Regions from separate parts of the Bradyrhizobium sp. MI1.10 genome, predicted to be linked through region 3. Evidence: predicted binding sites of a transcription regulator. Region 3 holds the regulator's gene; each other region holds the start of a gene.
What was found. The regulator PhoB, encoded in region 3, activates phosphate uptake and scavenging genes when phosphate is short. The targets are predictions, from matches to a motif close to TGTCATNNANCTGTCAT.

Region 1: the regulator PhoB is predicted to act here: its motif matches at 5,557-5,573, upstream of AC0L3K_RS24460 (RNA degradosome polyphosphate kinase).
Region 2: the regulator PhoB is predicted to act here: its motif matches at 2,521-2,537, upstream of AC0L3K_RS07925 (Orn/Lys/Arg family decarboxylase).

Annotation. Positions count from the first base shown of each region.
Region 1 covers NZ_JBVVPN010000024.1:48,405-56,092, reverse strand. Annotated here, with positions in the region: gene AC0L3K_RS24480 (sulfur globule protein precursor) at 1-75, opposite strand, end outside; gene ndk (nucleoside-diphosphate kinase) at 386-808, shown strand; gene AC0L3K_RS24470 (TerC family protein) at 853-1,713, shown strand; gene ppx (exopolyphosphatase) at 1,773-3,275, opposite strand; gene AC0L3K_RS24460 (RNA degradosome polyphosphate kinase) at 3,291-5,483, opposite strand; gene AC0L3K_RS24455 (P-loop NTPase family protein) at 5,612-6,289, opposite strand; gene AC0L3K_RS24450 (CDP-alcohol phosphatidyltransferase family protein) at 6,406-6,948, opposite strand; gene purM (phosphoribosylformylglycinamidine cyclo-ligase) at 7,104-7,688, shown strand, end outside.
Region 2 covers NZ_JBVVPN010000005.1:191,490-199,177, reverse strand. Annotated here, with positions in the region: gene AC0L3K_RS07930 (GNAT family N-acetyltransferase) at 1-112, opposite strand, end outside; gene AC0L3K_RS07925 (Orn/Lys/Arg family decarboxylase) at 119-2,476, opposite strand; gene AC0L3K_RS07920 (xanthine dehydrogenase family protein molybdopterin-binding subunit) at 2,580-4,784, opposite strand; gene AC0L3K_RS07915 (FAD binding domain-containing protein) at 4,792-5,808, opposite strand; gene AC0L3K_RS07910 ((2Fe-2S)-binding protein) at 5,805-6,296, opposite strand; gene AC0L3K_RS07905 (Lrp/AsnC family transcriptional regulator) at 6,447-6,926, opposite strand; gene ald (alanine dehydrogenase) at 7,061-7,688, shown strand, end outside.
Region 3 covers NZ_JBVVPN010000044.1:15,089-22,776, reverse strand. Annotated here, with positions in the region: gene AC0L3K_RS32725 (Hsp33 family molecular chaperone) at 1-581, opposite strand, end outside; gene argF (ornithine carbamoyltransferase) at 797-1,744, opposite strand; gene AC0L3K_RS32715 (aspartate aminotransferase family protein) at 1,744-2,946, opposite strand; gene AC0L3K_RS32710 (GcrA family cell cycle regulator) at 3,402-3,914, shown strand; gene phoB (phosphate regulon transcriptional regulator PhoB) at 4,134-4,841, opposite strand; gene phoU (phosphate signaling complex protein PhoU) at 4,865-5,581, opposite strand; gene pstB (phosphate ABC transporter ATP-binding protein PstB) at 5,593-6,414, opposite strand; gene pstA (phosphate ABC transporter permease PstA) at 6,411-7,256, opposite strand; gene pstC (phosphate ABC transporter permease subunit PstC) at 7,261-7,688, opposite strand, start outside.

The sequences.
Region 1 (7,688 bases), on a different contig from region 3:
AGAGGCGGAGGTCGGTGCCAGCGCGGCACCAAGCGCAACCGCGGCAACAGCGGCGAGCGAAAGTTTCCTCAACATGGTGATCTCCTCAAAACTGCCGACGCGGGGCTATCGCGTCGATGGAAAGGCCGCCGAAACGGTCCGCCTCGGGAGGAGGCTTTGGTTTCGATGGACCTGAGGTTATCCGAGCGAGGCTGAACCAAACCCTGACGAGGCCTTCAGATTGGGTTCATTTAGGTGAAATCGTCGTAATCCATGTTGGCATTCTGACTCCTGGCCTGCGGCCAAGCGCCCGCGAGGCGGTTTTGGCGGTCGCTTGCCGTATGGCGAAGGCGCCGATATAAGCCCGGCAACTCCGAACCACCGTTTTCTCTTCAAGGACAAGATCATGGCCATCGAACGCACCTTCTCGATCATCAAGCCCGACGCCACAGCGCGTAACCTCACCGGTGCGGTTAACGCCGTGATCGAGAAGGCGGGCCTGCGCATCGTCGCGCAGAAGCGCATCCGCATGACCAAGGAACAGGCCGAGACCTTCTATGCGGTCCACAAGGCGCGCCCCTTCTTCGGTGAGCTCGTGGACTTCATGACGTCGGGCCCCGTGGTGGTCCAGGTGCTGGAAGGCGAGGGTGCCGTCTCCAAGTATCGCGACGTGATGGGGGCGACCGATCCGTCCAAGGCGGCTGACGGCACCATCCGCAAGCTCTACGCCAAGTCGATCGGTGAGAACTCCGCGCACGGTTCGGATGCGCCGGAGACCGCCGCGATCGAGATCGCGCAATTCTTCTCGGGCAACGAGATCGTCGGCTGATCCGTCAGCCGATCAGGTAACGAGACGCGGCGAAAGGACGTAGTGTGAACTGGCTCTGGCAGATCTTCGATCCCGCTACGATCGGGGCATTCTTCACCCAGTTCCGCGTTGAGATGGCCGAACCGACCTTCTGGGTCGCGGTCGGCAAGATCATCTGGATCAACATCCTCTTGTCCGGCGACAATGCGCTGGTGATCGCGCTCGCCTGCCGCGGCCTCAAGCCGCGGCATCGGCTGTGGGGCATGATCCTGGGTGCCGGCGCCGCGGTGGTGCTGCGGATCATCTTCACGGGCATCGTCGCGAGCCTGATGGAGCTGCCGTACCTCAAGCTGGTCGGCGGTCTTGCGCTGATCGTGATTGCGGCAAAGCTGCTGGTGCCGGAACAGGAGGACGAGGACGGCGTGGAGTCGGCTTCGCATCTGTGGCAGGCCGTGCAGATCGTCGTCGTCGCCGACATCGTCATGAGCCTGGACAACGTCATTGCGGTGGCCGCGGCCGCCAATGGCAGCGCGCCCTTGCTGGTGCTCGGTCTTGCTATCAGCGTGCCCTTGATCGTCGCCGGTGCGGCGCTGATCATGGCGCTGCTCGCAAAGCTGCCGGTTCTGGTGTGGGCCGGCGCGGCGCTGCTCGGCTGGATTGCGGGCGAGGTGATCGCTACCGATCCCGGCATCGCGCCGAGGCTGCACACGCTGTCCGACGGTCCGTTCGGCGCCTCGCTCGACAACGTGCTCAGCGCCTTGCGCATCCCGCCGCAATTCGCCCATGGCGGCGGAGGCGGCGAATATCTGTGCGCAGCTCTCGGCGTAGTCGTCGTGCTGGCCGTCGGCTCCATCTGGCGCCGGCGCAGCATGAGCGCGGCCGCGCTGGAATCCTCCGAGCGCCACGCCAAGGCCTCGGCGGAATAGGCTTATCTTTCGAGCATAATCTTTTCGGAAAAGCGCTTCAGGCTTTTCCGGATCATGCGCTAGCGCCGCACGATCGAGCCGGCGCGGTTGATCAGGCGGGCGAGCGCGCGGAAGCGGCTGCCGACGCGATCCGCGACGAGATCGCCGAGGCGGTGCTCGAACACCAGCAACAGCTTGCGGCCCACGCTGCGGAAATGCGTCGCGGGCAAGACGCCCGGACGCGCCGCCGAGATCAGATGCGCAACGCGGAAGGCCGCGCCGAGTAGGCGGGCGCGTTCGAGTTGCGCCGGCGTCAGCAGCTCCTGCATGGCGACCGGCGGCTGGTTCTCCTCGCTGAGCCCCGCATAGCGATAGAACACGGACAGGCCGACGAAGGCGCGCTCGGTGTGGGTGATCGCGCCGAAATTGCCGTTGACGACGAGGCTCAGCGTCTGCTCGCCGCGATGATCGGGATGCACCCGCCAGCCGATGTCGGACAACAGGCACGCGGCGTGGCGCAGACGGCGGTCCTCCTCGGTCTCGCGCAGCTTCACCACGCGCGCGAGGCGGTCGGTCCAGGCGATCAACTCGCGCGCGTGCTTTGCCGAACGAGACAGCAGCTGGTTCAGCTCCTCGGCCGCGCAGATCAGTCCGTCCTTGTTGCGTTCGGACTCCGGCAGCTTCTCGTGCAGCAGGCCCTCGCGCACGCCGAAGGTCGAGAACACGATGGTCTTCGGCTTCGCCACCCGGATGATGTGCTCGAGCACCAGTGCCGCATAGGTGAGGAGCGGGCGCCGGGCGTCGGCGACGATCTCGATGTCTGCAAGCATGCCGGCGGCCGCAAGCCGGCGGAGACGTCGGGAAAAATCGAGCGCCTCGGCAGCCGAAATCGAATAGCCGTGCATCACCTGGAGCGGGTAGCCGCTCTGGATGATGTGGATGCGCGCCAGCGCGCGCCAGGTACCGCCGACGGCGTAGAAGCTGCGGCCGCTCCCGGCCTTGAGCTGCGGCACCCCGTCGAGCGCTTCGCGCACGATGCGGTCGGCGCGTTTCAGGGATTTATGCGCGAGGTCCTGCAGCGCGAGGCCGCCGAGTGGCAGCGTCACGCCGCTGCGCACCGTGTTTTTGCGCACGTCGATCAGTTCGAGCGAGCCGCCGCCGAGGTCGCCGACGATGCCGTCGGGATGATGGATGCCGGAGATCACGCCAAGCGCCGACAGCCGCGCCTCGCGCGGGCCCGACAGGATCTCGATCTTCACCGCGCAGATGCGCTCGGCTTTCGCGATGAAGTCGGGGCCGTTGGAGGCGTCGCGGCAAGCGGCGGTCGCAATCGCAAACACCCGCCCGACCTGCATCACCCGGCACAGCGCACGGAAGCGCTTGAGCGAGGTCAGTGCCTTGTCGACGGCGTCGGGCGCTAGCAGGCCCGTGCTCTGCACCTCGCGCCCGAGCCCGCACAGCGTCTTCTCGTTGAAGATCGGAATCAGGCTCCGCGTCAGTCCCTCGTAGACGACGAGACGGACCGAGTTGGAGCCGATGTCGATGACCGCGACGCTCGAGCCGCGCTTGCGCGGCCGCTTCACGTCGACGATCCCGGATCAGGATTGATGACGTTCATTACGGCGCGTGAGGCGGCGCGGCGAGGATTCCTTGAGCGACTTACCACGGCCAGACAGACTCGGATTGGTCATGAAGTAGTTGTGGACGTTGAAAGGCTCCTCGCCCTTCGCGGTCTTCATACGCGTTGAGGACCCGTCCGGCAACAATTGCCAGCTCTGTTCATTGTCCTTGAGATTGGCGACCATGATCTGTTCGAGAACCTGCTGATGCACCGTGGGATTTTGCAGCGGACACAGCACCTCGACGCGGCGGTCGAGATTGCGCGGCATCATGTCGGCCGAGGAGATATACACAGCCGCTTTCGCGCTCGGCAGGCCCTGGCCCATGCCGAAGCAGTAAATTCGGCCGTGTTCGAGGAATCGTCCGATGATCGACTTGACGCGGATGTTCTCCGACAGGCCGGGAATGCCGGGCCGCAGGCAGCAGATACCGCGCACCACAAGCTCGACCTGCACGCCGGCCTGTGAGGCCTCGTAGAGCGCGTCGATAATGTCGGGGTCGACCAGCGCGTTCATCTTCATCCAGACCGCACCGGGCCGGCCGTGGCGCGCATGCGCGGTCTCGCCCTGGATGTGCTCGATGATGCGCTTGCGCAAGGTCAGCGGCGAGACCGCCATCTTTTCAAGATCGCTCGGCGCGGCATAGCCGGTGATGAAGTTGAACACGCGGGCGGCATCGCGGCCGATGGTCGGGTCCGAGGTGAAGTAGGAGAGGTCGGTGTAGATGCGCGCGGTCACCGGGTGGTAATTGCCGGTGCCGGTGTGGACGTAAGTCGTGAGGCTGCCGCCCTCGCGGCGCACCACCATCGACAATTTCGCGTGGGTCTTCAGTTCGAGGAAGCCATAGACGACCTGCACGCCGGCGCGCTCGAGGTCGCGTGCCCAGCGGATGTTGGCCTCCTCGTCGAAGCGGGCCTTCAGCTCGATCAGCGCGGTGACGGATTTGCCGGCTTCTGCAGCTTCCACGAGCGCGCGCACGATCGGCGAGTTGCTCGAGGTGCGGTAGAGCGTCTGCTTGATGGCGACGACGTCGGGGTCGCGCGTCGCCTGCTGGAGAAACTGCACCACGACGTCGAAGGATTCATAGGGGTGATGAACGACGAGATCCTTCTGCCGGATCGCAGCGAAGATGTCGCCGCCTTGCTCGCGCACGCGCTCGGGATGGCGGGGCACGTAAGGGGTGAATTCCAGATCGGGCCGGTCGAGGCGGGTGAGCTGCGAGAGCTCGTTCATGGCGAGCACGCCATCGACCAGGAACACCTCGTCGTCGGCGGTCGACAGCGCGTGCTGTACGAAGCTGCGCAGCTGCTCCGGCATCTTGGCATCGATCTCGAGCCGGATCACCGAGCCGCGGCGGCGGCGCTTCAGCGCGGTCTCGAACAAGCGGACGAGATCCTCGGCCTCTTCCTCGATTTCGAGTTCGGAGTCGCGGATGACACGGAAGGCGCCCTGGCCGTGAAGATTGTAGCCGGGGAACAGGCGGTTGATGAATAGCGCGGTGGCCTGCTCCAGCGAGATCAGCCGGACTATCTTGCCCTCGGCCGGCAGGCGGATGAAGCGGTCGATCTTGCCGGGCATGCGGATCAGCGCGTTCATCTGCTTGCCGTCGGCGGCGCGCGTGAGCTGGAGCGCGATGGTGAAGCCGAGGCTCGGAATGAACGGGAAGGGGTGGGCCGGGTCGATCGCGAGCGGTGTCAGCAGCGGGAACACGTTACTGAGGAAGTAGTCCTCGACCCAGGTTCGTTCCGCTTTGGTGACTTCCTTGCCCTCGACCAGCACGATGCCCTCGTCGGCGAGCGTGCCGCGCAGGTCGCGCCAGATTGCCTGCTGGTCGGAGGCAAGCTGCGAAACGGTCCGGTTGATGAGCGCGAGCTGCTCGGACGGCGTCAGACCGTCGGGGCTGCGCTCGGCAATGCCCTCGCGCACCTGGGCCTTGATGCCGGCGACGCGGACCATGAAGAACTCGTCGAGGTTATTCGCTGAAATCGACAGGAATCGCACCCGCTCCAGCATGGGGTGGCTGGGATTGACCGATTCCTCCAGGACGCGGCGGTTGAAGTGCAGCCAGGAGAGCTCGCGATTGATGAACCGCTCGGGGCTCGATGCGATCGCCGGCGGGCCTTCGGCTTCCGGGGCTTTTTCTTTAACTTCAACAGCTTGCGCAGAGTCCATCAGAAGTCGATCCATCCAGTTCGCCCCAATTTGCGACTTACGCGCAAAACCCGCGGGAGCATGTGTTAGAGCGATGACGTTTCGATGACATTGATGTTCCGCGGCCCGGCCGCGTCAAGCCGCCTTGGTCAGACATCCCGGAGCAGCTCGGCCGCCAGGGCCCGGGTGACGGGGCGGCCGAGGCGCAGGGCCTCGCTGTCCAGCAGGTCCACAGCCCGTCGGGCGGCGGCCGAGGACCGCTCCAGGCGAGTGGCGAGGTAGCTGACCACGCTCTCGTCCATGGCGAGCTGGCGGTCGGCGCAGAATTTGACGATCAGGCCGCGGAAGAGCTGGTCGTCAGGCGGCAGCAGCGAGATAACGGGGACAGCGCGGAGCCGCGAGCGCAGGTCGGCGAGCTCGATCTCGAGAGAGGCGGGCGCCTCGCGTCCGGTGAAGAGGACGTAGGCGCCGTCCTCGCGGGCCAGATTCATCAGATGGAACAGGGCGCGCTCATCGAATCCCCTCGCCTTGGGATCCTCGACCACCAGCGCGCCGGTGGCGAGCGCAGCCGGGACGGCTTCGGCGGTCAGCCCATTGGCCGTGGTCGAGCGGGCGCCTGAGGCCTCGGCCCAGATCGCGGCGAGATGGCTCTTGCCGCTTCCTTCCGGGCCGGCCAGCCACATGATCCGGTTCGGCCATTCCGGCCAGGCGTCGATGAGGGCAAGTCCGGCGGCGTTGACGGGGCCTTCGAGGAAATTGTCCCGGCTCAGGCTCTCCGCATGCGGTAGCGAAAACGCCAATTGTCGGGGATGAACGCGGCCTGGCACGCTTGCTTTGCTCCGTGCCGGCATATGCCGGCTTGGTTTGAAGAGATGCGACTTAATCGAACGGGAGTTGGCCTTTGCGGGGCCGCTTCCCAACTCATTTGGCCTCGATCGTGCTGCTACTTGGCCTCGATCGTGCTCATGTGCCGCAACCACTCGACGAGATAGAGCGACACGGAGGAGAGCGTGAAGATCGTGACGAGGCCCATCAGGATTATATCATAAGGACCGGCTTTGAAGCCGAAGGCGAGGGCGGCCAGTACCAGCGCTGCGAACGCCACCTGGGCCACAGTGTTGAGCTTGGATACCTTCGAGGGCTTCATCTCCACAGGGCGGTCGAACAGCCACGATATGATCACGGCGGCGACGATCATGATGTCGCGCGAGACCACCAGGATGACGATCCAGCGCGGAATCGCGCCCCAGATGCCCAAGGCCATGTAGATCGAGACCAGCAGCGCCTTGTCGGCGAGCGGGTCGAGCAAGGCGCCGAGCTCGCTCGTCATGTTGAAGCGCTTGGCAAGGAAGCCGTCGACCGCGTCGCTGATACCGGCGATCAGGAAGACGGCGAACGCCACCTCCATTTGGCTCGACACGATGGCCCAGACGATGATCGGGACCAGCATGATGCGGCCCAAAGTAATGATGTTCGGTATACTCACACGGCGCTTCCCGGCACCCGGCCTGACCTCGAATTCGGCCCTTTGCAGGCTGAACCGGTTGATATCTCTACATAGTATACGGCGGCGCGCCATGCGAGCCATTGCGCGTCCCCGGAATTCGACGTAACCAGCCGCAAACCCACTGGAAATCGGGCATGACCGACCGCAAAAACGGCCTCACTTACGCCGATTCAGGCGTCGATATCGATGCGGGCAACCGCTTGGTCGACCTGATCAAGCCGATGGTGCGCGCCACCGCACGGCCCGGCGCCGACGCCGAAATCGGGGGATTCGGCGGCCTATTCGATCTCAAGGCCGCCGGTTTCAAGGATCCCATCCTGGTGGCCGCGACCGATGGCGTCGGCACCAAGCTCAAGATCGCGATCGAGACCGGCCTGCATGGCGGGATCGGCATCGACCTCGTCGCCATGAGCGTCAACGACCTCGTGGTGCAGGGCGCCGAGCCGCTGTTCTTCCTGGACTATTTTGCCTGCGGCAAGCTCGATCCGGAGGCGACCGCGTCGATTGTCGCCGGCGTCGCCGAAGGCTGCCGCGAATCCGGCTGCGCCCTGATCGGCGGCGAGACGGCCGAGATGCCCGGCCTCTACAAGGACGGCGACTACGACCTCGGCGGCTTTGCCGTCGGCGCCGCCGAGCGGGGCACGCTCCTGCCGCGCAAGGACATCGCCGCCGGCGATGCCGTGATCGGGCTCGCTTCGTCGGGCGTGCACTCCAACGGT
Region 2 (7,688 bases), on a different contig from region 3:
CGTTGCGGACGTGATGGCGGTAGATCGCCAGCATCGCATCGACATCGCTCTCGCGTGAGGGCCGGACCACGACTGGCCCGTCATCCGGGCGCGCAATCGCAGTTTCGTTCATCGGCACCTACCCGGCAACGACGTAAGTATAGAGCCCGATGCGCCCCTGCGCATCGATCTCCTTGTAGACGCCCTGGATTTCCACATCGAAGCCCGGGAACGTGTTGAAGCAGGTCTCGAACATCTTGAGATAATCCAGCATGGGCTTGGCCCGTTCCGTCAGCCGCTCGCCGGGCACGATGGTTGCGATGCCGGGCGGATAGACCACGAAGGGCGTGGTGGCGATGCGGCCCGTGATCGCTTCGATCGGCAGATAGTCGACATCGTTGCGGAACAGGTAGCGCGCGGCATCGCGGGGCGACATCGCGATGTCAGGCATGTGCTCGGGCATGAACTGCCGGGCCTGGAGTGCGCTGACGTCGGCGGCACGGAAGAAACGGTGCATATCGCCGCAGAGATCGCGCAGCCGCACGCCGGCATAGCGCGCCTGCCGTCGCTGGCAGAACTCCGGGATGGCGTCGGCCAGCAGCGCATTGTCGTCGTGCAGCCGCTTGAATGCGACGAGACCGGAGATCAGCGTGCCCGCCTTGCTTGCTTCGACGCCCGGAGTGAGCAGGAAGAGCAGGGAGTTGAGGTCGTTCTTCTCGGGGACGATGCGGTTCTCGCGCAGATATTGCGCGACGACCGGCGCGGGGATGCCGTGCTCGACATAGGCGCCGGTGATGCGATCGAAGCCGGGCGTGAGCAGCGTCAGCTTGTTCGGATCGGTCATGGCAAACCCCTCGCTGAGGCCAGGGAAGCCATGCCAGGCGCTGTCGGGGGAGAGCTGCCACAGCGCAGGGTTGGTGGCGAGTTCGTCGGTGGAGAGTGTTTCCCAGGCGACGTTGTGGGCGGCGCCGGCGCGGCTGACGTCGGGAATTGCGACGCGGTCGGGGACGAAGGGTTCGAAGAACCAGCGGCGGTCCGGAGTCTGCTCCTTCTCCTCGAACTCCCGGCGCATCGCGCGGATTTTCTTGCGCAACTCGATGCCGAGCCGGATCGTGTCGTCCCACAGCACTTCGCCGGAGCGGCCCTTCATCATCTGTGCGCCGACGTCGAGCGAGGCGAACAGCGGGTAGAATGGCGACGTGGAAGCGTGCTGCATGAAACTTTCGTTGAAGCGGCGGTGCTCGACGCGCCGTTTCTGGCCGCGGATGTGACGATCCTTGATGTGGATCTGGGATGCCTGCGAGAAGCTCGCGAGCTGCTTGTGGGTCGACTGCGTCGCGATGATGCCGGGAGCCTCGGGGGGAAGGTTGGTCAGCCCCATGGCGAAGCGGCCGGCATAGAGCGGGTGGAATTTCATGAAGCCGGCCCAAGCCTCGTCGAACAGGATGTACTCGCAGAGATGGCCGATGCGCTTCAAGATCATCTCGGCGCTGTGAATGGTGCCGTCATAGGTGCACTGCTCGACCACGGCGACGCGGAACGGCCGCTCCTTGCGCCAGGCGTCCTTGTCCGTCACCAAGGGATGATTGCGGATCGTCTCGCGCAAGGTTTTCTCGTCGAGCATGTCCCAGCGCATCGGGCCAATCAGGCCCCAGGCGTTGCGGATGGTCGGCACGTAGACCGGAACGCCGCCATTGATCATCAGCGCGCCATGATGAGCGGCTTTGTGATTGTTGCGGTCGAACAGCACGAGATCGCCGTCGGTGACGAGAGCGCCGAGCGCGATCTTGTTCGATGTCGAGGTTCCGTTGAGCACGAAATAGGTCTTTTCCGCGCCAAAAATCTGGGCGGCTTCCTTCTGCGCCCTTAGCGCGGGACCTTCGTGGGTGAGGAGGTCGCCGAGGTCGAGCACGGAATTGTCGAGGTCGTCGCGGAACACGGACTCGCCGAGATGTTCGACGAACACCCGCCCGATCGGGCTGCGGTTGTAGAACACGCCGCCATTGTGGCCTGGACAGGTCCAGAGCTGGTTGCCCTCTTCGGCATAATCGACCAGCGCGCCGAAGAAGGGCGTCTTCAGCGTCTCCGCATATTGCTTCAGACGGCTGATCAGGTTCTTGGCGATGAAGGTCGGTGTCTCCTCGGACAGGAAGACATAACCGTCGATGAAGTCGAGCACCTCGACCGGCAGATCCTCGAACCGCTTGCGCCGGATCAGGAGGATGATCGGGAAATCGAGGCCGCGCCGCCGCATCAAATTGATCAGCGCCGAGGTCTTGCCCTCCAGGCCCTTCTTGCCCCAGTCCACCACCATGCAGCCGATCGCGGCATCGGTCTGCACCGCCATCTCCGCGTCCTCCAGCTTGCGGGCGCGAACGACCTCGAAGCCGGAACGCTGGATCTCCTCGATGATCTGGTTGAAGCGGACACCTTCGAGGTCGTCGGCGTCGAACACAGGTGCGGCGAACAGGAAGTTGAAGCGCTTGAAATAGTCCATGTCATGTCCCGAATGTGCGAGACCGACAGGTCTCGACACATTTGATGACAGCTGGATGACAGGGAGCGCGATCCCGAGCGGGCCGGGTCGGATGACCATCGGCTCAGTCCAGCAGCTTGTCCAATGTGATCGGGAAGCGGCGGATGCGTTTGCCGGTGGCGTGATAGACGGCGTTTGCGATCGCCGCCGGGACGCCGACGATGCCGATCTCGCCAATGCCCTTGATGCCGAGCCCGTTGATGTGCGCGTCCGGCTCGTCGACGAAGATCACGTCGATGTCGTGAACATCCGCATTCACGGGAATGTGGTACTCGGCGATGTTCGCGTTCATGATCCGACCGAAGCGATGATCCATCACCGTCTCCTCATGGAGCGCCATCCCGATCCCCCAGACCACGCCGCCCATGATCTGGCTGCGGCCGGTCTTGGTGTTCAGAATCCGCCCGGCCGCAACGGCGCTCACGACCCGCGTCACGCGAATGACGTTTAGCTCTTCGTCCACCTTGACCTCGGCGAAGACGGCCGAATGGGTGTTGCGCGCGTGTTTCTTGTCCTCACCGAACTGGTTGAGCTTCTCCTTCTCGATGCGCTCGACGCCGCCATGGCGCATCGCGTCGGCGATCGAGACTGCGCGGCTGTTGTCGCTGGCGCTGGCAATGCTGCCGTCGGTCAGCACCGTATCGACAAGCTCGGCGCCGGCGACCGGCGAGCCTGGCATCTTCCCGGCCAGAGCTAACAGCTCCTTGCGCACTTCCTCGGCGGCTGCGAGCACCGCATGTGCGCTCGAGGCGGCCATCCAGGAGCCGCCCTCGACAGGCGCCTGCGGCAGACTGGAATCTGCGAGCCTGACGCTGATGTTCTCGATTGGGAGGCCGAGTGCGTCGGCTGCGACCTGAGCGACAATGGTGTAGGTGCCGGTGCCGATGTCCGATGCGGCACATGACACCTCGGCATGTCCGTTCGACGTCAGCGCGATACGGACGGCGACCGGCATCTGCAGTGCTTCCCACACACCCGTCGCCATGCCCCAGCCGACCAGCTCCTTGCCGTCGCGCATCGAGCGCGGCACAGGATTGCGTCTGCTCCAGCCGAAGGCGTCCGCGCCGCGCGCGTAGCATTCGCGCAACTGCTTGCTGGTGTAGGGGAGGTTTTCGCTCTGGTCGCGATCCGAGTAGCACTTCAGCCGCAGTTCGACCGGGTCGAGCTTGAGCGCGACGGCGAGCTCGTCCATTGCGCATTCGAGCGCGCAGACGCCCGACGCCGCGCCCGGTGCGCGCATGTCGCAAGGCGTGGAGACGTCAAGGTGAACCAGCTTGTGCGCGAAGCGGCTGTTCGGGGTCTTGTAGAGCTGTTCGGCCCAGCCGGTATCGTTGCGCGCAAAATCCTCGTAGCGCGAGGTGACGGCAATGGCCTCGTGCGTAACGGCGTCGAGCGTACCATCCGATTTTGCGCCGAGCGCGACGCGCTCGATGGTCATCGGCCGGTATCCGAGCCCGTACATCTGCTGCCGCGTCAGCACGACGCGAATGGACCGCTTCAGCGCGAGCGCGCCGAGTGTTGCCAACACCACCTGATATTGCGGCCGCAAGCCGGAACCGAAGGCGCCGCCGACGTATGGCGAGACCACGCGAATGTCATCCGGTTTCTTGTCGAACACCCCGCAGAGAAATTTGTGGACGTTCTGGACGCCTTGAGTCTTGTCGTAGATCGTGAGCTTGCCATTGCTGTCCCAGACCGCCGTAGTCGCATAGAGCTCCATCGGATTGTGATGCTCGGTCGGTATCACGTAGTCCGCCTCGTGGCGCACATAAGCTCCCGCAAGAGCCGCTACGGCGTCGCCCCGCGGCTTGTGCGGCTTGTCCTTCTCGGCAGCGTTGCTGCGCTCGCCTTCGAGGTCGGTCGCAAAACCATGCTGCTCATATTCGACCCGCACGAGAGTCGCGGCAAATTTCGCGGTTTCCCAGTCCTCCGCCACGACCAACGCAATCGGCTGGCCATTGAACTTGATCGTGTCATCATAAAGCGGACGGAAAGGCGAGCCTTCCTCGGGCGCTACTTCGTCCTTCCACGAATCGTCCTTGTCGGCCAGTGGCGGACGGTTCGCATGCGTGAGCACGTCGAGTACGCCTTCGACCTGGAGTGCCGTACTGGTGTCGAGGCGGGCAATGCGCCCGCATGGAATGGTGGCCTCGACCACGAAGCCATGGAGGAGCCCGTCCGCCGGAAATTCGCCGGCGTATTTGGCGGCCCCGGTGACCTTGGCTCGGCCGTCGACACGCGACGTTGGCGTTCCGACATAAGCGTTCATAGGGTCCTCACGCGATCTTCTTGTGAGCCTGGGATTGCGGTGTGGCGTTCGCCGCCTGTGTCAGCGTCCGCACGATGGCGCGGCGTGCGAGCTCGACCTTGAAGCCGTTATGTGAGCGGGCCGTTGCTCCCTGGAGCAAGAGATCCGCGGCGTGCGAGAAGTGATCGGGCGTCGCGGCCTGACCGCGCAACGCAGCTTCGGCTTCGAGGCTGCGCCAGGGCTTGTGAGCCACGCCGCCGAGCGCCACGCGTGCCCCGCTGATTGCGTTGCCCTCCAATTCGAGCGCGGCGGCAACCGAGACCAGAGCAAAGGCATAGGACATGCGGTCGCGAATTTTGAGGTAGCTGTAGTTTTGAGCAAAGCCGAGCGGCGGCAGTTCGATCGCCGTGATGATCTCGCCGGTGCCGAGGTTGGTATCGACGTGAGGCTTGTCGCCGGGCACCCGGTGGAAATCAGTTAGCGCGATGGTGCGTTCGCCGGAGGGGCCCGCGATGTGCACGAGCGCATCGAGCGCGGCCAGCGCCACGCTCATATCGGACGGATTGGTCGCGATGCAGGCGGCGCTCGTACCCAGGATCGCATGGTTGCGGTTCAGCCCGTCCATCGCCGAGCAGCCGCTGCCGGGATGTCGCTTGTTGCAGGGCGTGGCCGTGTCATAGAAATAGGCGCAGCGCGTTCGCTGCATCAGATTGCCGCCAACGGAGGCCATGTTGCGCAATTGCGCCGAGGCGCCGGCCAGAATGGCGCTGGCGAGCAGGGGATAGCGCTGCTCGATCAATGGATGGTAGGCGAGGTCCGAGTTCGGCACCAGGGCGCCGATGCGCAAGGACCCGTCGGCCGTCCCCTCGACCTTGCGGAGCGGCAGGCGGGAAATGTCGATCAGCCGGGTGGGGCGCTCGACATTCTCTTTCATCAGGTCGATCAGATTTGTGCCGCCGGCAATGAGTTTTGCGCCGGGATCGGCGGCGAGCAGGCGAATCGCGTCGGCGACATCATTGGCTCGGGCGTATAGGAAGTTGTTCATGGCTGGCCCATTGCCTGCTGGATGGCGGCGACGATGTTCGGATAGGCGCCGCAGCGGCAGAGGTTTCCGCTCATCGACTCCCGGATCTCGTCGGTATCTTTGGCACGGCCTTCGACGAGCAGTCCGGCCGCCGAACATATCTGTCCCGGCGTGCAATAGCCGCACTGGAAGGCGTCATGGTCGATAAACGCCTGTTGCAGTGGATGCAGCGCGCCGTCGTTGGCAAGGCCTTCGATGGTCGTGATCTTCGCGCCGTCGTTCATGACGGCGAGCGTGAGGCAGGAATTGATTCGCCGGCCGTCCACCAGCACCGTGCAGGCGCCGCACTGACCATGGTCGCAGCCCTTCTTGGTGCCGCTCAGCGCAAGATGGTCGCGCAAGGCATCGAGCAGCGTGGTCCATGGCACGAGATCGAGCGTGTGACTGACGCCGTTGACGACAAGATGGATCGGAATGCGTTCGGAAATTTGATGCGTGACATCGCCCATGTCCTGCTCCCTGCGACGGCGACCGTGCCGGACGTCAGCCGTGTTGACGCGGGGGCACGCCTCCGCCGGCCAATAGCGCCCAACGGACCACCGACCGGTTGGTTCCTTTTGATTCTCTTGCCGGCAGTTCGCCCTTCCGAGAGGTTGCGATCAGCGCTTCGCTTCGCCGAACACCACATTCGGCACGGCGCGGTTGACGACCTCGCGCAGCGCGAAGCTCGATTGTACCCGCGCGACGCGCGGCAGGCGCGACAGCTCCATGCGGTGGATGCGCTCAAAATCCTGGATGTCGCGGGCGAGCACGATCAGGATGTAGTCGTCGGTCCCCGACATCAGGAAGCAGCGCACGACGGACGGGCATTTCACCACTTCCGCCTCGAACGCCTTCAACGCCTCGTCGCTTTGGCTTTCCAACGCGATGCGGACCAGCACCGTGGTGGTAAGGCCGAACTGCGCGAGGTCGAGCGTGGCCTGATAGTCCTGGATATAGCCGTCGTCTTCCAGCGCCTTCTGGCGCCGCGCGAGCGCGGTGCTTGATAGCCCAACCTTGTTGGCGAGCACGGTGTGGCTGGCCCGCGCATTGGTCGTGAGTTCCGCGAGGATTGCGAGATCTTTCCGGTCGAGGGCCAAAGTTTCGTTTCCAGCGTGAAAGGGCGTTTGCGCGCCGGAAACCGGCGCAGGGATGTCAAAGCTAGCGGATATTTGCACGAAACCAAACCGGGCAGGTCGCTACGATCATGAGGTGAATCAAAAGGAGGCCAGGGATGCGCGTCGGTGTGCCCAAGGAAATCAAAGTGCAGGAATATCGCGTCGGGCTCACCCCGGGCGCAGTCCGCGAATATGTCGCGGCCGGGCACGAGGTGACCGTCGAGAGCGGCGCGGGTGGCGGCATCGGCGCATCCGACGAAGTCTATAGGCGGGCAGGGGCCACCATTGCCGACAGCGCGCGCGACATCTTCGCGAAGTCCGACATGATCGTGAAGGTGAAGGAGCCCCAGAAAAGCGAGTGGGCCCAGCTCCGCGAAGGCCAGATCCTGTTTACTTACCTTCATCTTGCGCCGGATCCCGAACAGGCCAGGGGTTTGCTCGCCTCCGGCTGTACTGCGATAGCCTATGAAACCGTCACCGACGCGGCCGGTCACCTCCCCCTGCTTGCGCCGATGAGCGAAGTCGCCGGCCGCCTCGCCATCGAGGCCGCCGGCGCCGCGCTCAAGCGTTCGGCCGGCGGCCGCGGGCTGCTGCTGGGCGGCGTTCCCGGCGTGCAGCCGGCGCGGGTCGTCGTGCTCGGCGGCGGCGTGGTGGGAACGCAAGCAGCGCGCATGGCCGCGGGCCTTGGCGCCGAGGTCACCGTGATCGACCGCTCCATTCCAAGGTTGCGGGAGCTTGATGACC
Region 3 (7,688 bases):
CCGTCGTTCGAACGCCACTCCTCGCCCACGGCGAGACGCACGCGTGTCGGGATCTGCTCGGAGCGCAGGAAATATTCGTGAGCGGCGTCTTCGAGGCTGCCGCCGTCGAGCGCGACCAGGCCCTGGTAGCGGCTCATGTCGGGGCCCTGGTCGATGGTCATGGCCAGATGACCGTGGCCCAGCAGCGCGCCGGAAGTCTTGCCGGAATCCTGGACTTCGCCGAGGCGCGCGGCATCATAGCGCGCATAGGCGCGCAGGCGATCCGGCGCCTGATAGTCCACGACCAGGAACGACACAGGACCGTCGGTCTGGGCCTGGAGGATGAAGCGGCCTTCGAACTTCAGCGACGAGCCGAGCAGCGTGGTCAGCACGATGGCCTCGCCGAGCAGCTTGCCGACCGGCGCCGGATAATCGTGCTTGGTCAGGATCTCGTCGAGCGCCGGACCAAGCCGCACCAGGCGACCGCGCACGTCGAGCGCGTCGACCTCGTAGGGCAGCACGGCGTCATCGATGGGAACCGCGGATGGCGCGCGAACCGGGCCTTCGGGCCCGGTTTTCATGTCAGGGGATTGGGAAACCATGGCGCTTTATCTGGGGTCGGAAGGCGAAATTGGAAGGGGGCGGCTGCATCCGGAATGCAGAACGGATCGTACGCAAGCACGGCAAACTCGGTGTGGGGGGGGGGGGGGGCCCCCCCCCCGCCCCCCCCCGCCCCCCCCCCCCCCCCCCCCCCCCCCGGGGGGGGCGCCCCCCCCCCCCCCCCCCCGACGATCCAAAGCTACTTCACCGGCCCGCGTTACTTCACCGCGTCGAAGCACCAGGCCAGAATGCCCTTCTGCGCGTGCAGGCGGTTTTCGGCCTCGTCGAATACGACGGATTGCGGACCGTCGATCACCTCGTCGGTGACCTCCTCGCCGCGATGGGCGGGCAGGCAGTGCATGAACAGCGCATCGGGCTTGGCCAGCGACATCAGCTGGGCATTGACCTGATAGGGCTTGAGCACGTTGTGGCGGTGCTCGCCTTCCTTGTCGCCCATCGACACCCAGGTGTCGGTCACGACACAATCGGCGCCGCGCACGGCAGCTTCGGCATCCGTGCCGAGCATGATCGGCGCGCCGGTCGCCTTGATGAAGTCGCGCATCGCCTTTTTCGGTGCGAGCTCCGGGGGCGTCGCGACATTGAGCTGGAACTTGAAGCGCTCGGCGGCGTGCGCCCAGGACGCCAGCACGTTATTGTCGTCGCCGGTCCAGGCCACCGTCTTGCCCTCGATCGGGCCGCGATGTTCCTCGTAGGTCATGAGGTCGGCCATGACCTGGCAGGGATGCGAGCGCCGCGTCAGGCCGTTGATGACGGGCACGGTGGCGTTTGCCGCAAGCTCCAGCAGCGCATCGTGATTGAGGATGCGGATCATGATGGCGTCGACATAGCGCGACAGCACGCGCGCGGTGTCGGCGATGGTCTCGCCGCGACCGAGCTGCATCTCGGCGCCTGTGAGCATGATGGGCTCGCCGCCGAGCTGGCGCATGGCGACATCGAACGACACCCGCGTCCGCGTCGAGGGGCGCTCGAAGATCATCGCCAGCGTCTTGCCTTCGAGCGGCCTGACCGGCTGATGCGCCTTCTGCTTCGCCTTCATCGCGGAGGACGCGGCCAGCATGCGCTTGAGCTCCGACAGCGGCAGCTCGTTGATATCGAGGAAGTGCTTCGGTGTTTTCTTGGGCGTTTTATCGGGCGACGTGCTCATCAGCTTGCCGCCCGCTTGTTGCCAGACAACGCCGCGCAGGCGCGCTCGAGCCGCCCGACGCTGTCCTCGATCTCGGCTTCGGTGACGATCAAAGGCGGCAGGAAACGCACGACATTGTCGCCGGCACCGACGGTGAGCAGTTTTTGGTCGCGCAAGGCGGCAACGAGATCGCCGGAGGGCACCACGGCCTTGATGCCGATCAGGAGGCCCTCGCCGCGCACTTCGCTGACGACATCGCCATGACGGTCGATCACGGAAGCGAGCTTCTGCTTGAGCAGCAGCGACATCCTCTGCACGTGGTCGAAGAAGCCGGGCTTGAGCATGACGTCGAGCACGGCATTCGCCGCCGCGATCGCGAGCGGATTGCCGCCGAAGGTCGAGCCGTGCGAGCCCGGCGTCATGCCGGACGCCGCTTCCGCGGTCGCAAGGCAGGCGCCGATCGGGAAGCCGCCGCCGAGCGCCTTGGCCAGCGACATCACGTCGGGTTCGACGCCAAGGCGGCGGTACGCGAATAGATCGCCGGTGCGGCCCATGCCGGTCTGCACCTCGTCGAAGGCGAGCAACAGGCCGCGCTCGTCGCAGAGCTGGCGCAACGCCCTCAGGAAGGCGGGCGTTGCCGAACGCACACCGCCCTCGCCCTGGATCGGCTCGATCAGGATGCCGGCGGTCTGCGGACCGATCGCCTTTTTCACTGCCTCGAGATCGCCATGCGCAACCTGGTCGAAGCCCTCCATGGGTGGGCCGAAACCTTCGAGATATTTTGCCGAACCCGTCGCGGCCAGCGTCGCCAGCGTGCGGCCATGGAAGGCGCCTTCGAAGGTGATCATGCGATAGCGGTCTGGATGGCCCTTCGCGGCGTGATAGCGGCGCACGACCTTGATCACGCATTCCAGCGCTTCGGCGCCGGAATTGCAGAAGAACACGAAGTCCGCGAAACTTTCATTGCACAGGCGCGCGGCAAGCTTTTCGCCGTCCGGGCTCTGGAACAGGTTCGACATGTGCCAGAGCTTCGTGGCCTGTTCCTGCAACGCCGCGACCAGCGCCGGATGGGCATGGCCGAGCGCATTCACCGCCACCCCGGAGGTGAAATCGAGATAGCGCTCGCCATTGGTCGCGATCAGCCAGCAGCCTTCGCCACGCTCGAAACCGAGGTCGGACCTGGCGAAAACGGGGAGCAAATGCGGCGCTGCGCTGTTAGTCATGACGGTCACTTGAATGTTGCGGACGGTGTGAGCGTGCATTACGCAACGCACCATCGACCGGCCCGGAAAACGAAACGTGCCGCCTCTTGAGGGCGGCACGTGCGACTATCTTAGGCCTGGTGAAACGGGTGTCAATGCCGCCCGGAAAGCCTCGCGAAACGCTGAATCCGTAGTCTTGCGGTGCCGATTTTGCGGGATTTAGCCACGGAACATGTGGAAGCGAGTCGGCGGACTCTTGCGCGGGAGTCACGCCATATTGTAGCGTTTGGATTGTCAGATACGACATCTCGTGCAGTGGTTCTGATCTTTAAGTCCTTATGTACCGGCGTAAACGTTCGGGCGTTCAAGACGCGCCCGGCGAGCCTTAAGGGATTCTGGCGGCACGGGTTTTTGAAGGCTTAGGCATTCGCTGCGAGGCCCCAGGATGGCTGGCGCGCAGCGAGGGAAAGGGTGCAATGACGGTTTTGACCTGGTCCGATGATCGCGTCGAGCAGCTGAAAAAGCTCTGGGAGGCCGGACTTTCGGCCAGCCAGATCGCGGCGGAGCTCGGCAATGTGACCCGCAATGCCGTGATCGGCAAAGTGCACAGGCTCGGCCTCTCGGGCCGCGCCAAGAGCCCATCATCGGCAGCGCCCCGGCCGCGCAAGGCGCGCCCCGCGCAGCACATGATGCGGGTGAGCCGCCCGATCTCGCGCGGCAACACCGCGCTGGCGCAGGCCTTCGAGGTCGAGGCTGAGCCGGATCCGGTCACCTACGACAACGTGGTGCCGATGAGCCAGCGGCTGTCGCTGCTCGAATTGAACGAGGCGACCTGCCACTGGCCGGTCGGCGATCCCTCGAGCCCGGACTTCTTCTTCTGCGGTGGACGGGCGCTGTCCGGCCTGCCCTATTGCGCCCAGCACTCGCGTGTTGCGTACCAGCCGGCGTCGGATCGGCGCCGCGCACCGGTGAAGCCGGGTCCGCGGTAATCACGGCAAGTCGTCGCGCAAAGACAGTTCAATAATTTCAGTGTCGTCCTGGCGAAAGCCAGGACCCATACTCCGAGCACGAAGTAGTCGTGCGAAAGGGGTAACTCGGAGTCTTCGCCAAACCACTCCCTGTGGTTATGGGTCCCGGATCAGCGCTCGCTTGTCCGGGACGACATCGGAGAATGCAGGGACAGCTCGCCAACAAACAAGCCTGCAACCCTACACCTGCTCCGCCTTCGCAAACCGATCATCCAGCGCGTAGCCGGCGCCGCGGACGGTGCGGATCGGGTCTTGCTCGCGGCCGAGATTGAGCAGCTTGCGCAGGCGGCCGATATGCACGTCGACGGTACGCTCGTCGATATAGATGTCGCGGCCCCAGACGCTGTCGAGCAGTTGCTCGCGCGAGAACACCCGGCCCGGGTGCTCCAGGAAGAACTCCAGCAGGCGATATTCGGTCGGACCGAGATCGATCGGCCGGCCTGAGCGCGCCACGCGGCGCTTGTCACGGTCGAGCTCGATGTCGCCAAAAGCAAGCACGGTGGCGAGCCGCTCGGGGCTCGCGCGCCGCAGCAGGCCCTTCACGCGCGCCAGCAGCTCCGGCACCGAGAACGGCTTGACGATGTAATCGTCGGCGCCGGTCGCAAGACCCCGCACCCGCTCGCTCTCCTCGCCGCGCGCGGTGAGCATGATGATCGGGAGCTGCTTGGTCTCGGGACGGGTGCGAAGCCGCCGGCACAGTTCGATGCCCGACAGGCCCGGCAGCATCCAGTCGAGCACGATCAGATCGGGGATGTGCTCCTTGAGGCGGGTGTCGGCGTCGTCGCCGCGCATCACCGTCTCGACGTCATAGCCGTCGCCTTCGAGGTTGTAGCGGAGAAGCTCGGTCAGGGCTTCCTCGTCCTCAACCACCATAATGCGTGCGCCCATCGGGTCGTCGCTCCCTTAAGTCTTCAGGTGTTCGGTACCGTGTTGGCGAAGGTCGTCATGTCGCCCTTCGGCCGCTTGTCGGTGATCGCCTGGCCCTCGATCATGTAGAACACGGTCTCGGCGATGTTGGTGGCGTGGTCGCCGATCCGCTCGATGTTCTTGGCGCAGAACATCAGGTGAATACAGAACGAGATGTTGCGCGGATCCTCCATCATGTAGGTGAGGAGCTCGCGGAACAACGAGGTGCAGATGGCGTCGACTTCCTCGTCGCCCTTCCACACCGCCATCGCCGCCGGCAAATCATGCGCGGCATAGGCGTCCAGCACCGACTTGACCTGCTGCTGCACGAGGTCGGTCATGTGCTCGAGGCCGCGGAACAGCTTGAGCGGATGGAAGTCCGTTTCCAGCGCCGCGACGCGCTTGCCCATGTTCTTGGCGAGGTCGCCGATGCGCTCGAGATCAGTCGCGACGCGCATGGCGCCGACGATCTCGCGCAGATCGACCGCCATCGGCTGGCGGCGGGCGATGGTGAGCACCGCACGCTCCTCGATGCGCTTCTGCAGCGCGTCGAGCTCGGTGTCGATGGCAACGACGCGCTGGCCGAGCGGGACGTCGCGGCGGATCAGCGCGTCGACGGACTCGACGATCATGCGCTCGGCGATGCCGCCCATCTCGGCGACCAGGCGGGTGAGTTCCTGGAGGTCGGTGTCGAAAGCCTTTGCGGTATGTTCGGAAGCCATGTCGCGTCTCCTCAGCCGAACCGGCCGGTGATGTAATCCTGCGTGCGCCGGTCGGTCGGCGACGTGAAGATCTTGCTGGTGTCGTCGAACTCGATCAGCTCGCCGAGATACATGAAGGCGGTCTTGTCGGAGACGCGCGCCGCCTGCTGCATGTTGTGGGTGACGATCGCGATCGTGTAATCCTCGGACAGCTCCTGGATCAGCTCCTCGACCTTGGCGGTCGAGATCGGGTCGAGCGCCGAACAGGGTTCGTCGAACAGGATCACCTCGGGCCGCACCGCGACGGTGCGGGCGATGCAGAGGCGCTGCTGCTGGCCGCCGGAGAGCGACAGGCCGGAGGCGTTGAGCTTGTCCTTGACCTCGTTCCACAGCGCGCCGCCGCGCAGCGCCTTCTCGACGCGGCCGTCCATTTCGGACTTCGAGATCTTCTCATACAGGCGGATGCCGAACGCGATGTTCTCGTAGATCGTCATCGGGAACGGCGTCGGCTTCTGGAACACCATGCCGACGCGGGCGCGCAGCAAATTGAGGTCCAGCTTGCCGTCGAGGATGTTGGTCTGGTCGAGCATCAGCTGACCAGTGGCGCGCTGGCCGGGATAGAGGTCGTACATCCGGTTGAAGATGCGCAGCAGGGTCGACTTGCCGCAGCCCGACGGACCGATGAACGCCGTGACGCGATTGGCGCCCAGCGTCAGGTTGATGTTCTTCAGCGCGTGGTGCTCGCCGTAATAGAAGTTCAGGTTGCGCACGGTCACCTTCGGGGGCGCCTCCGGCAGCACCGGCGCGTGGGGCAGCCCACCGGCCGCGCTCATCGATACGGAAAGATCACTCATTTTGCGGTCCTCTCGGCGCCAAGGATGCGCGCGCCAATATTAAGGGCAAGAACGGTCAGGGTGATGAGCAGCGCCCCGCTCCAGGCCAATTGCTTCCAATAGGCATAGGGGCTCTGCACGAAGTTGTTGATGGTGACAGGCAGGTTCGCCATCGTCTTATTCAGGCCGAGGCTGAAGAACTGGTTCGACAGCGCGGTGAACAGCAGCGGCGCAGTTTCACCGGCGACGCGAGCGGTTGCGAGCAGCACGCCGGTGATGAGGCCGGAGCGCGCGGCGCGATAAGCGATCCGCTTGATCACCAGCGAACGCGGCAGGCCGAGCGCCGAGGCCGCCTCGCGCAGCGCGTTCGGCACCAGCAGCAGCATGTCCTCGGTCGTGCGCAGCACCACCGGGATCACGATGACCGCGAGCGCGAGCGAGCCTGCGATCGCCGAGAAGCCGCGCATCGGCACCACCACCGCGCCGTAGATGAACAGGCCGATGATGATCGAGGGCGCCGAGAGCAGGATGTCGTTGATGAAGCGGATCACCGAGGTCAGCCGGTCATTGCGGCCGTATTCGGCGAGATAGGTGCCGGCGAACATGCCGAGCGGCGCGCCAATGCCGACGCCGATCACGGTCATGATCAGCGAGCCGACGATGGCGTTGAGCAGGCCGCCCTCGTTCGATCCGGGAGGCGGCGTGTTCTCGGTGAACAGCTGGACATTGAGTCCCGCCAGTCCATTGTAGAGCAGCGTGATCAGGATCAGCGCGAGCCAGGTGACGCCGAAGGCCGTTGCGGCGATGCAGAGCCCGCGAACGACGATGTCCTTGCGGCGGCGGCGTGAATAGATCGGATTCATGGCGCTAGTTCCCCGCCTTCTTTTCCAGCCGCATCAGCATCAGCCGCGCCGCTGCAAGCACGAAGAAGGTCAGCACGAACAGCAGGAGACCGAGCAGGATCAGGCCGGACTGGTGCAGGCCGTCGCTCTCGGCGAACTCGGATGCGATCGCCGCCGAGATCGTGGTGCCCGGCGCGAAGATCGACGACGAGATCCGGAACGAGTTGCCGATGATGAAGGTCACCGCCATGGTCTCGCCGAGCGCCCGGCCGAGCGCCAGCATGACGCCGCCGATGACGCCGACGCGGGTGTAGGGGATCACCACGCTGCGGACGACTTCCCAGGTGGTGCAGCCAACGCCGTAGGCGGCTTCCTTCAGGACCGGAGGCACGGTCTTGAACACGTCGACCGAGATCGAGGTGATGAAGGGCAGCACCATGATGGCGAGGATCA